Regions from separate parts of the Streptomyces sp. NPDC006733 genome, predicted to be linked through region 2. Evidence: riboswitches for the same ligand, from Rfam matches in the RefSeq annotation. Region 2 holds a riboswitch; the other holds the start of a gene.
The links. A riboswitch is a leader RNA that binds a small molecule or an ion and turns the genes downstream of it on or off. The one in region 2 is predicted to bind glycine.

Region 1: it holds a riboswitch for glycine, as region 2 does, so the genes downstream of both, gcvT (glycine cleavage system aminomethyltransferase GcvT) here and gcvP (aminomethyl-transferring glycine dehydrogenase) in region 2, are expected to answer to the same signal.

Annotation. Positions count from the first base shown of each region.
Region 1 covers NZ_JBEYJD010000047.1:56,811-60,206, reverse strand. Annotated here, with positions in the region: gene glyA (serine hydroxymethyltransferase) at 1-107, opposite strand, end outside; gene gcvH (glycine cleavage system protein GcvH) at 157-534, opposite strand; gene gcvT (glycine cleavage system aminomethyltransferase GcvT) at 590-1,720, opposite strand; glycine riboswitch at 1,906-2,001, opposite strand; gene ABZ721_RS32705 (AAA family ATPase) at 2,157-2,852, shown strand; gene ABZ721_RS32700 (enhanced serine sensitivity protein SseB C-terminal domain-containing protein) at 3,028-3,396, shown strand, end outside.
Region 2 covers NZ_JBEYJD010000036.1:9,489-12,884, reverse strand. Annotated here, with positions in the region: gene gcvP (aminomethyl-transferring glycine dehydrogenase) at 1-1,930, opposite strand, end outside; glycine riboswitch at 2,119-2,216, opposite strand; gene ABZ721_RS28455 (PRC-barrel domain-containing protein) at 2,343-2,720, shown strand; gene ABZ721_RS28450 (DNA polymerase IV) at 2,727-3,396, opposite strand, start outside.

The DNA.
Region 1 (3,396 bases), on a different contig from region 2:
TCCGACGCGATCATCTCGAGGGTGGACTGCTGGCGGTGCAGCTCGGCGTCGACGGCGGCGGCGACGTCCGGGTCGAACTCATGAAGGGAGCTGTTCAGGAGCGACATGGGATCTTCCTGGTCGAGGTCGGGATCACGGAGCGGGGTCCGGGAGGGCTCAGCTGCCGGAGAAGGCGGAGTACTCCTCGGCGGAGAGCAGGTCCGAGGGCTCCTCCGACGTCCTCACCTTGAACAGCCAGCCGCCCTCGAAGGGGGCCGAGTTCACGAGGGAGGGGTCGTCGACGACGTCCTGGTTGATCTCCGTGACCTCACCGGTGACGGGGGAGTACAGGTCGCTGACCGACTTGGTCGACTCCAGCTCACCGCAGGTCTCGCCGGCGGTGACGGCGGCTCCGACCTCGGGGAGCTGGACGAAGACGACGTCGCCGAGCGCGTCGGCGGCGTGCGAGGTGATGCCCACGGTGGACACTCCTGCCTCAGAGGCGGAGAGCCACTCGTGCTCCTTGCTGTAGCGCAGCTGCTGGGGGTTGCTCATAACCAAATTCTCCCGGATGTGAAGGTGTGCTCGCGCAGGGGGTGGGCGGGGTCGGTCAGCGCCGGCGCTTGTAGAAGGGCAGCGCAACCACCTTGTGCGGCTCTTGAGCGCCGCGGATGTCGACGGCCACGCCCTGCGTGCCGGGCGCGGCGTACTCCGCGTCGACGTAGGCGATGGCGATCGGCTGTCCGAGGGTCGGGGAGGGCGCACCGGAGGTGACCTCGCCGATCACGGTGCCGCCGGCGGCGGTCACGGGGTACCCGGCGCGCGGCACGCGGCGGCCCTCGGCGACCAGCCCGACGAGCTTGCGCGGCGGCTGCGCCCCGGCCCGCTCGGCGGCGGCGGTGAGCGCCGCCCGGCCGACGAAGTCGCCCGGCTTGTCGAACTTCACGACGCGGCCGAGACCGGCGTCGAACGGGGTGGTGGCGGTGGTCAGCTCGTGCCCGTAGAGCGGCATGCCGGCCTCCAGGCGCAGCGTGTCGCGGCAGGACAGGCCGCACGGGATGAGGCCGACGCCGGCGCCCGCCTCGGTGATCGCCTTCCACAGCTCCTCGGCGTGCCCGGGGGCCACGAAGAGCTCGAAGCCGTCCTCGCCGGTGTAGCCGGTGCGGGCGATCAGGGCGGGGACGCCCGCGACGGTGCCGGGCAGGCCCGCGTAGTACTTCAGCCCGTCCAGGTCGGCGTCGGTCAGGCCCTTCATGATGCCGGGGGACTCGGGGCCCTGGACGGCGATCAGCGCGTACGCGTCGCGGTCGTCGCGGACCACGGCGTCGAAGGCCGCGGCGCGCTCGGTGACGGCGTCCAGCACGACCTGGGCGTTGCCGGCGTTGGCGACGACCATGAACTCCTCGTCGCCCAGCCGGTAGACGATCAGGTCGTCCACGATGCCGCCGTCCTCGGCGCAGATCATCGTGTAGCGGGCCCGGCCGACGGCCAGCGCGGAGATGTGGCCGACGAGCGCGAAGTCCAGCGCCTCGCCCGCCTGCGGTCCCGTGAGGGTGATCTCGCCCATGTGCGAGAGGTCGAACAGACCGGCGCGGGTGCGGACGGCGGTGTGCTCGTCGCGCTCGCTGGCGTACCGCAGCGGCATGTCCCAGCCCGCGAAGTCGGTCATCGTCGCGCCCAGCGCGCGGTGCAGGGTGTCGAGCGCGGTACGGCGCGGGGCGTCGTGGGGCGGCTGGCTCATCAGGCGGGCTCCCGGTGCAGGCGTGGTGAGGCTCTCATGGCAAGGACAAATGACGGTGAAACCCCGAAGGAAGGGGCCTCCCCATCTGTCATCGGAACCTGAGAGGTTCACCGCGGCCCTGGGGCCCCGGCTTGCACCTTGGGTGGGACGGGTCGTGAACGGACCTGTCCGCTTTTCAGATGTGCCTCGCCCGCGCGGTGACTGTGCCTGAGAGATTCAAGGGAGGACTTGCTCCTTCGGCGCCCTGCTCATGATGGCAGGGACTCTCCCGCGCGGCCTCGAACGGCCAGTATGCAAGTTGTGGCGCTCATCATTGCACGCGTCCGAAGCGACCGGGCCTCTGGGGAATCCCTTTATGAGCCATTACCCTCTCTTTACCGCCAGTGGCCGGGCTCCACCGGGCCCGGGCGGGGCGGAACAGGGGGAGGCGGGGGCCGTGCAGGGGAACGGACGGGCGGCCGGGACGACGCTGCGCTATCCGGCGGGGGACGTGCTGGTCGTATCGGGGCTGCCGGGCAGCGGCAAGAGCACCCTCATGCGGCGCGCGGTCGTCGAGCGGGAGGCGACCGGGAGCGGCGGGTACGGGGCGGTCCGCCGCATCGACTCGCAGGACGTACGGCTGCGCTGGGAGGCCCTGATGCCGGCCCTGCTCCCGTACGCGGCGTACCGCCCGCTGGTGCGGCTCGACCACTACGCCCGGCTGCGCCGCGCCCTGCGCACCGGCGCCAGCCTCGTCGTGCACGACTGCGGCTCGCTGGCCTGGGTCCGGCACTGGCTGGCCCGCGACGCCCGGCGCCGCGGCCGCGGCCTGCACCTGCTCGTGCTGGACGTCCCCGAGGACGCGGCCCGCGCCGGGCAGCTCGCGCGCGGCCGGACGGTGTCCGGGTACGCGATGGCCCGGCACCGCAGGGCCGCCCGCCGGCTGGTGGCGCTGGCCGGGCCCGGCGGCCGGCCCGACGGTTGCGTCTCGGCGCTGCTGCTGGACCGGTCCGCGGCCGGCGCGGTGCGGCGGATCGTCTTCGGCGGCGCCCTGCCGGCCCCCCGGGCACCGGCGGAGCCCGTGACCGCGCAGTCCGCTGCCGCGGAGCCCGTTGCCGCGGATCGTGGCAGTCCGCGACCCGGCAGCCGCTAGGGTTTCGGCAGGGCGGAAGGCGTCGCAGGTGCCGCCCCCGGCCGCACCCGGCAGACCCTCCAGGCTCTACCCCGCGAGGCACAGCGCAGTGAACACGCAGCTACCCCCACCCCCGGCCGGCGCCTGGGGCGCCCCCGAACCGGCCGACCCCTGGCCCGCCAACGAGCTCGAGGCCGTGCTGGACGCGAGCGCCGGCGCCCCCGGGGCGAACGCCCGGTTCCTCGAGGTGCTCGGCCGCTCCCAGCTGTGGGTGCCGCTGCCCAACGGCGGCGGTCCCGACAGCCGGGACCTGGACCTGCCGTCCTTCGAGATCGACGGCACCCTGTACATACCGGTGTTCACCTCCGAGCAGCAGTTCCTGCGGGCCGCCCAGGGGATGGCCTGCACCGTCGCACCGGCCCGGGAGTTCGCCCGGGGACTGCCCCCGGAGGTCGGCATCGCCCTCAATCCCGGCGGCACGGCCGGCGTCCCGCTGCCGCCCCCCGTCGTCCAGGACCTCTGCCGGTCCGACCGCGACCCGCGCACGCCGACCGGCGGCCGGGTC
Region 2 (3,396 bases):
GGTGCAGGTCGATCTTGGCGTGCAGGTCCTCGACGTCCACGTCGCCGTCGTCACGGGTCTTGACCACGACGACCTTCATACCGGCCATCACCGCGCTCGCGGCGTTGGTGCCGTGCGCGGAGGACGGGATGAGGCAGACCGTGCGCTGCGTGTCGCCGTTGGAGCGGTGGTAGGCGCGCACCGCGAGCAGCCCGGCCAACTCGCCCTGGGAGCCGGCGTTGGGCTGGATGGAGACCTTGTCGTAGCCGGTGACCTCGGCGAGCTGCTCCTCCAACTGGTGGATCAGCGTCAGGTAGCCCGCGGCCTGCTCCACCGGCGCGAACGGGTGCAGCTCGGCGAACTCGGGCCAGGTGACCGGTTCCATCTCGGTGGTGGCGTTGAGCTTCATCGTGCACGAGCCCAGCGGGATCATGCCGCGGTCGAGCGCGTAGTCGCGGTCCGAGAGCCGGCGCAGGTAGCGCAGCATCGCGGTCTCGGAGCGGTGCTGGTGGAACACCGGGTGCGCCAGGTACGTGTCCTCGCGCAGCAGGCCGGCGGGCAGGGCGTCCGGGACGGCGGCGTCGAGCGCCTCGACGTCACCGGTCACCCCGAAGGCGCCCCAGACGGCGGCGAGCTGCTCGCGCCCGGTGGTCTCGTCGCAGGAGATCCCGAGCAGGTCGGCGTCGCGCTCCCACAGGTTGACGCCCGCGGCGCGGGCCGCGGCGGCGACCTCGGCGGCGCGGCCGGGCACCCGGGCGGTCACGGTGTCGAAGTACCCGCCGTGCACGACCTCGACGCCGCCGGCCCGCAGGCCCTCGGCGAGGATGGCGGCGTAGCGGTGGGTGCGCCGGGCGATCTGGGCCAGGCCGTCCGGGCCGTGGTAGACCGCGTACATGCCCGCCATGACGGCGAGCAGCACCTGGGCGGTGCAGATGTTGCTGGTGGCCTTCTCACGGCGGATGTGCTGCTCGCGGGTCTGCAGGGCCAGCCGGTACGCCTTGTTGCCGTCCGCGTCCACGGAGACGCCCACCAGGCGTCCCGGCAGGCTGCGGGCGAACTTCTCCCGGACGGCCATGTAGCCGGCGTGCGGGCCGCCGAAGGCCATCGGGACGCCGAAGCGCTGGGTGGTGCCCACCGCGATGTCCGCGCCGAGCTCGCCGGGCGAGGTGAGCAGCGTCAGGGCGAGCAGGTCGGCGGAGACCGTCACGATCGCGCCCAGCGCGTGCGCCCGCTCGATGACCGGCCGCAGGTCGCGGACCGCGCCGGAGGCGCCGGGGTACTGCAGGAGCACACCGAAGACGCCGCGCTCGGCGATCTCGTCCGGGATGCCGTCGGTCAGGTCGGCGACCACGACCTCGACGCCGGTCGGCTCCGCGCGGGTCTCGATGACCGCGACGGTCTGCGGGAAGCAGTCGGCGTCGACCAGGAAGACGCCCTGCTTGACCTTGCCGACCCGGCGGGCCAGCGACATCGCCTCGGCGGCGGCGGTGCCCTCGTCCAGCAGCGAGGCGCCGGAGGTCGGCAGCCCGGTGAGGTCGGCGACGACCGTCTGGAAGTTCAGCAGCGCCTCGAGGCGGCCCTGCGAGATCTCCGGCTGGTACGGCGTGTACGCCGTGTACCAGGACGGGTTCTCCATCACGTTGCGCAGGATCACGGGCGGGGTGAACGTCCCGTAGTAGCCCAGGCCGATCATCGGGGCCAGCACCTGGTTGCGGTCGGCGAGGTCCCGCAGTTCGGCCAGTACCGCGGCCTCGGTGCGTCCCGCGGGCAGCCGCAGCGACTCGACGCTCTTGATGGTGTCCGGCACGGCGGCGGCGGTGAGTTCGTCCAGGGAGCCGTAACCGACGTGAGCCAGCATCTTGGCCTGGGCACCGGCGTCGGGGCCGATGTGGCGCTGTTCGAACGGGATGCCGCTCTCGAGCTCGGTGAGTGGGATGCGGTGGGCAGTCATCTACGGAGGCCTCCTGGTCTGACACGACCTGCGAGGGGTGCCGCGGCGCGGGCACCCGAACGGCCTCCCCCTCTGTCATCACAACCTGAGAGCTTCGCCGTGCCCGCTAAAGCACGACTTTCACCGTCGGTGAGAGCGCGCCCCGGGCATGGGTCATGCCCGGCGCCCACTCTGCTTTCCAGAGTGACCTCATCCATGCGGTACCGGTTGCCTGAGAGATTCCGGGGAGGATTTGCTCCTTCGGCGCCTCCGACACGATCTCGGAGGACTCTCCCGCATGGGGTCTGCAGCCGCCATTCAGCCTACCAGCGGGGTCAGGGGTGGATTCCTCGCGGATCCCTCGAGTCGACACCGCCCCCGATGTGGCTTTTGGTGGGAGCAGGCGATCAGCACCGATCTGTTGGAGGGACCGTTGCAGACCGACATCGATCCGCGCAGCCTCATCGGCCGCCGGGCCCTGGACAGCGACGGAGCGAAGATCGGCACCGTCGACGAGGTGTACCTCGACGACGCCACCGGCGAGCCCGAGTGGGCGGCGGTGCGCACCGGGCTCTTCAGCCGCGACGCGTTCGTGCCGCTGGAGCCGAGCGAGGTGGTGGACGGGCAGCTGCGGGTGCCCTTCCCCAAGGCCCTCATCAAGGACGCCCCCGATTTCGGGGTCGGCCGCCACCTCTCCCCCGAGCAGGAGATCCAGCTCTACCACCACTACGGCATGGACGTGCCGACCGCGCAGTCCGAGGCGCCGCACGGCGGCGACCGCGACTTCGGGCGGCTGGCCGGCGACGACTGAGTCAGGTCAGGGCACCAGCGGAAGCGGGTCGGCCGCTTCCAGGGCCGGGTCCTCCACCGCGAACGTCCGCACCCGGCCCGGCACGGCGTCCGTCGGCCGCTCGAAGCGCACGGTCACCCGCCCGACGCCGCTGCCCTGCACCCACCCGGCGCCCAGTTCCGCGTGGTGCACGTCCTGCCCCGGCATCCACCGCACGGTCCGCGCCGGCTCCGCCGCCGGGGCCGGCGGGGCGGCCGGATCCGCCGCCTCCCGCTCCGCGAGCTCCTCCGCGGCGCGCACCGCGGCGGCCTCCGCCACCTGCTCCGCCTCCAGCTCGGCGGCCTGCGCGAACAGGTCCTCCTGGGTGAAGTCGGCGAGGCCGGTGACGCCCACGCCCAGCAGCCGGACGCCGTTCGCCGTGTCCACTGCCTCCAGCAGCCGCCGTGCGGTCTCCCGCACCACTCCGGGGTCGTCGGTGGGCGCCCGCAGCGTCTCGGACCGGGTCAGGGTGCTGAAGTCGTAGCTGCGCACCTTGATCACCACCGTCCGGCCGGACCGTCCGGCCTCCCGCAGCCGCCGCACGCAGCGGTCCGCCAGCCGGTCCAGCTCCGAGCGCACCCGGAAGCGGTCGGTGAGGTCCACGTCGAAGGTGTCCTCCACCGAGACGGACTTCGCGTCGCGGTCCGCGACCACGGGG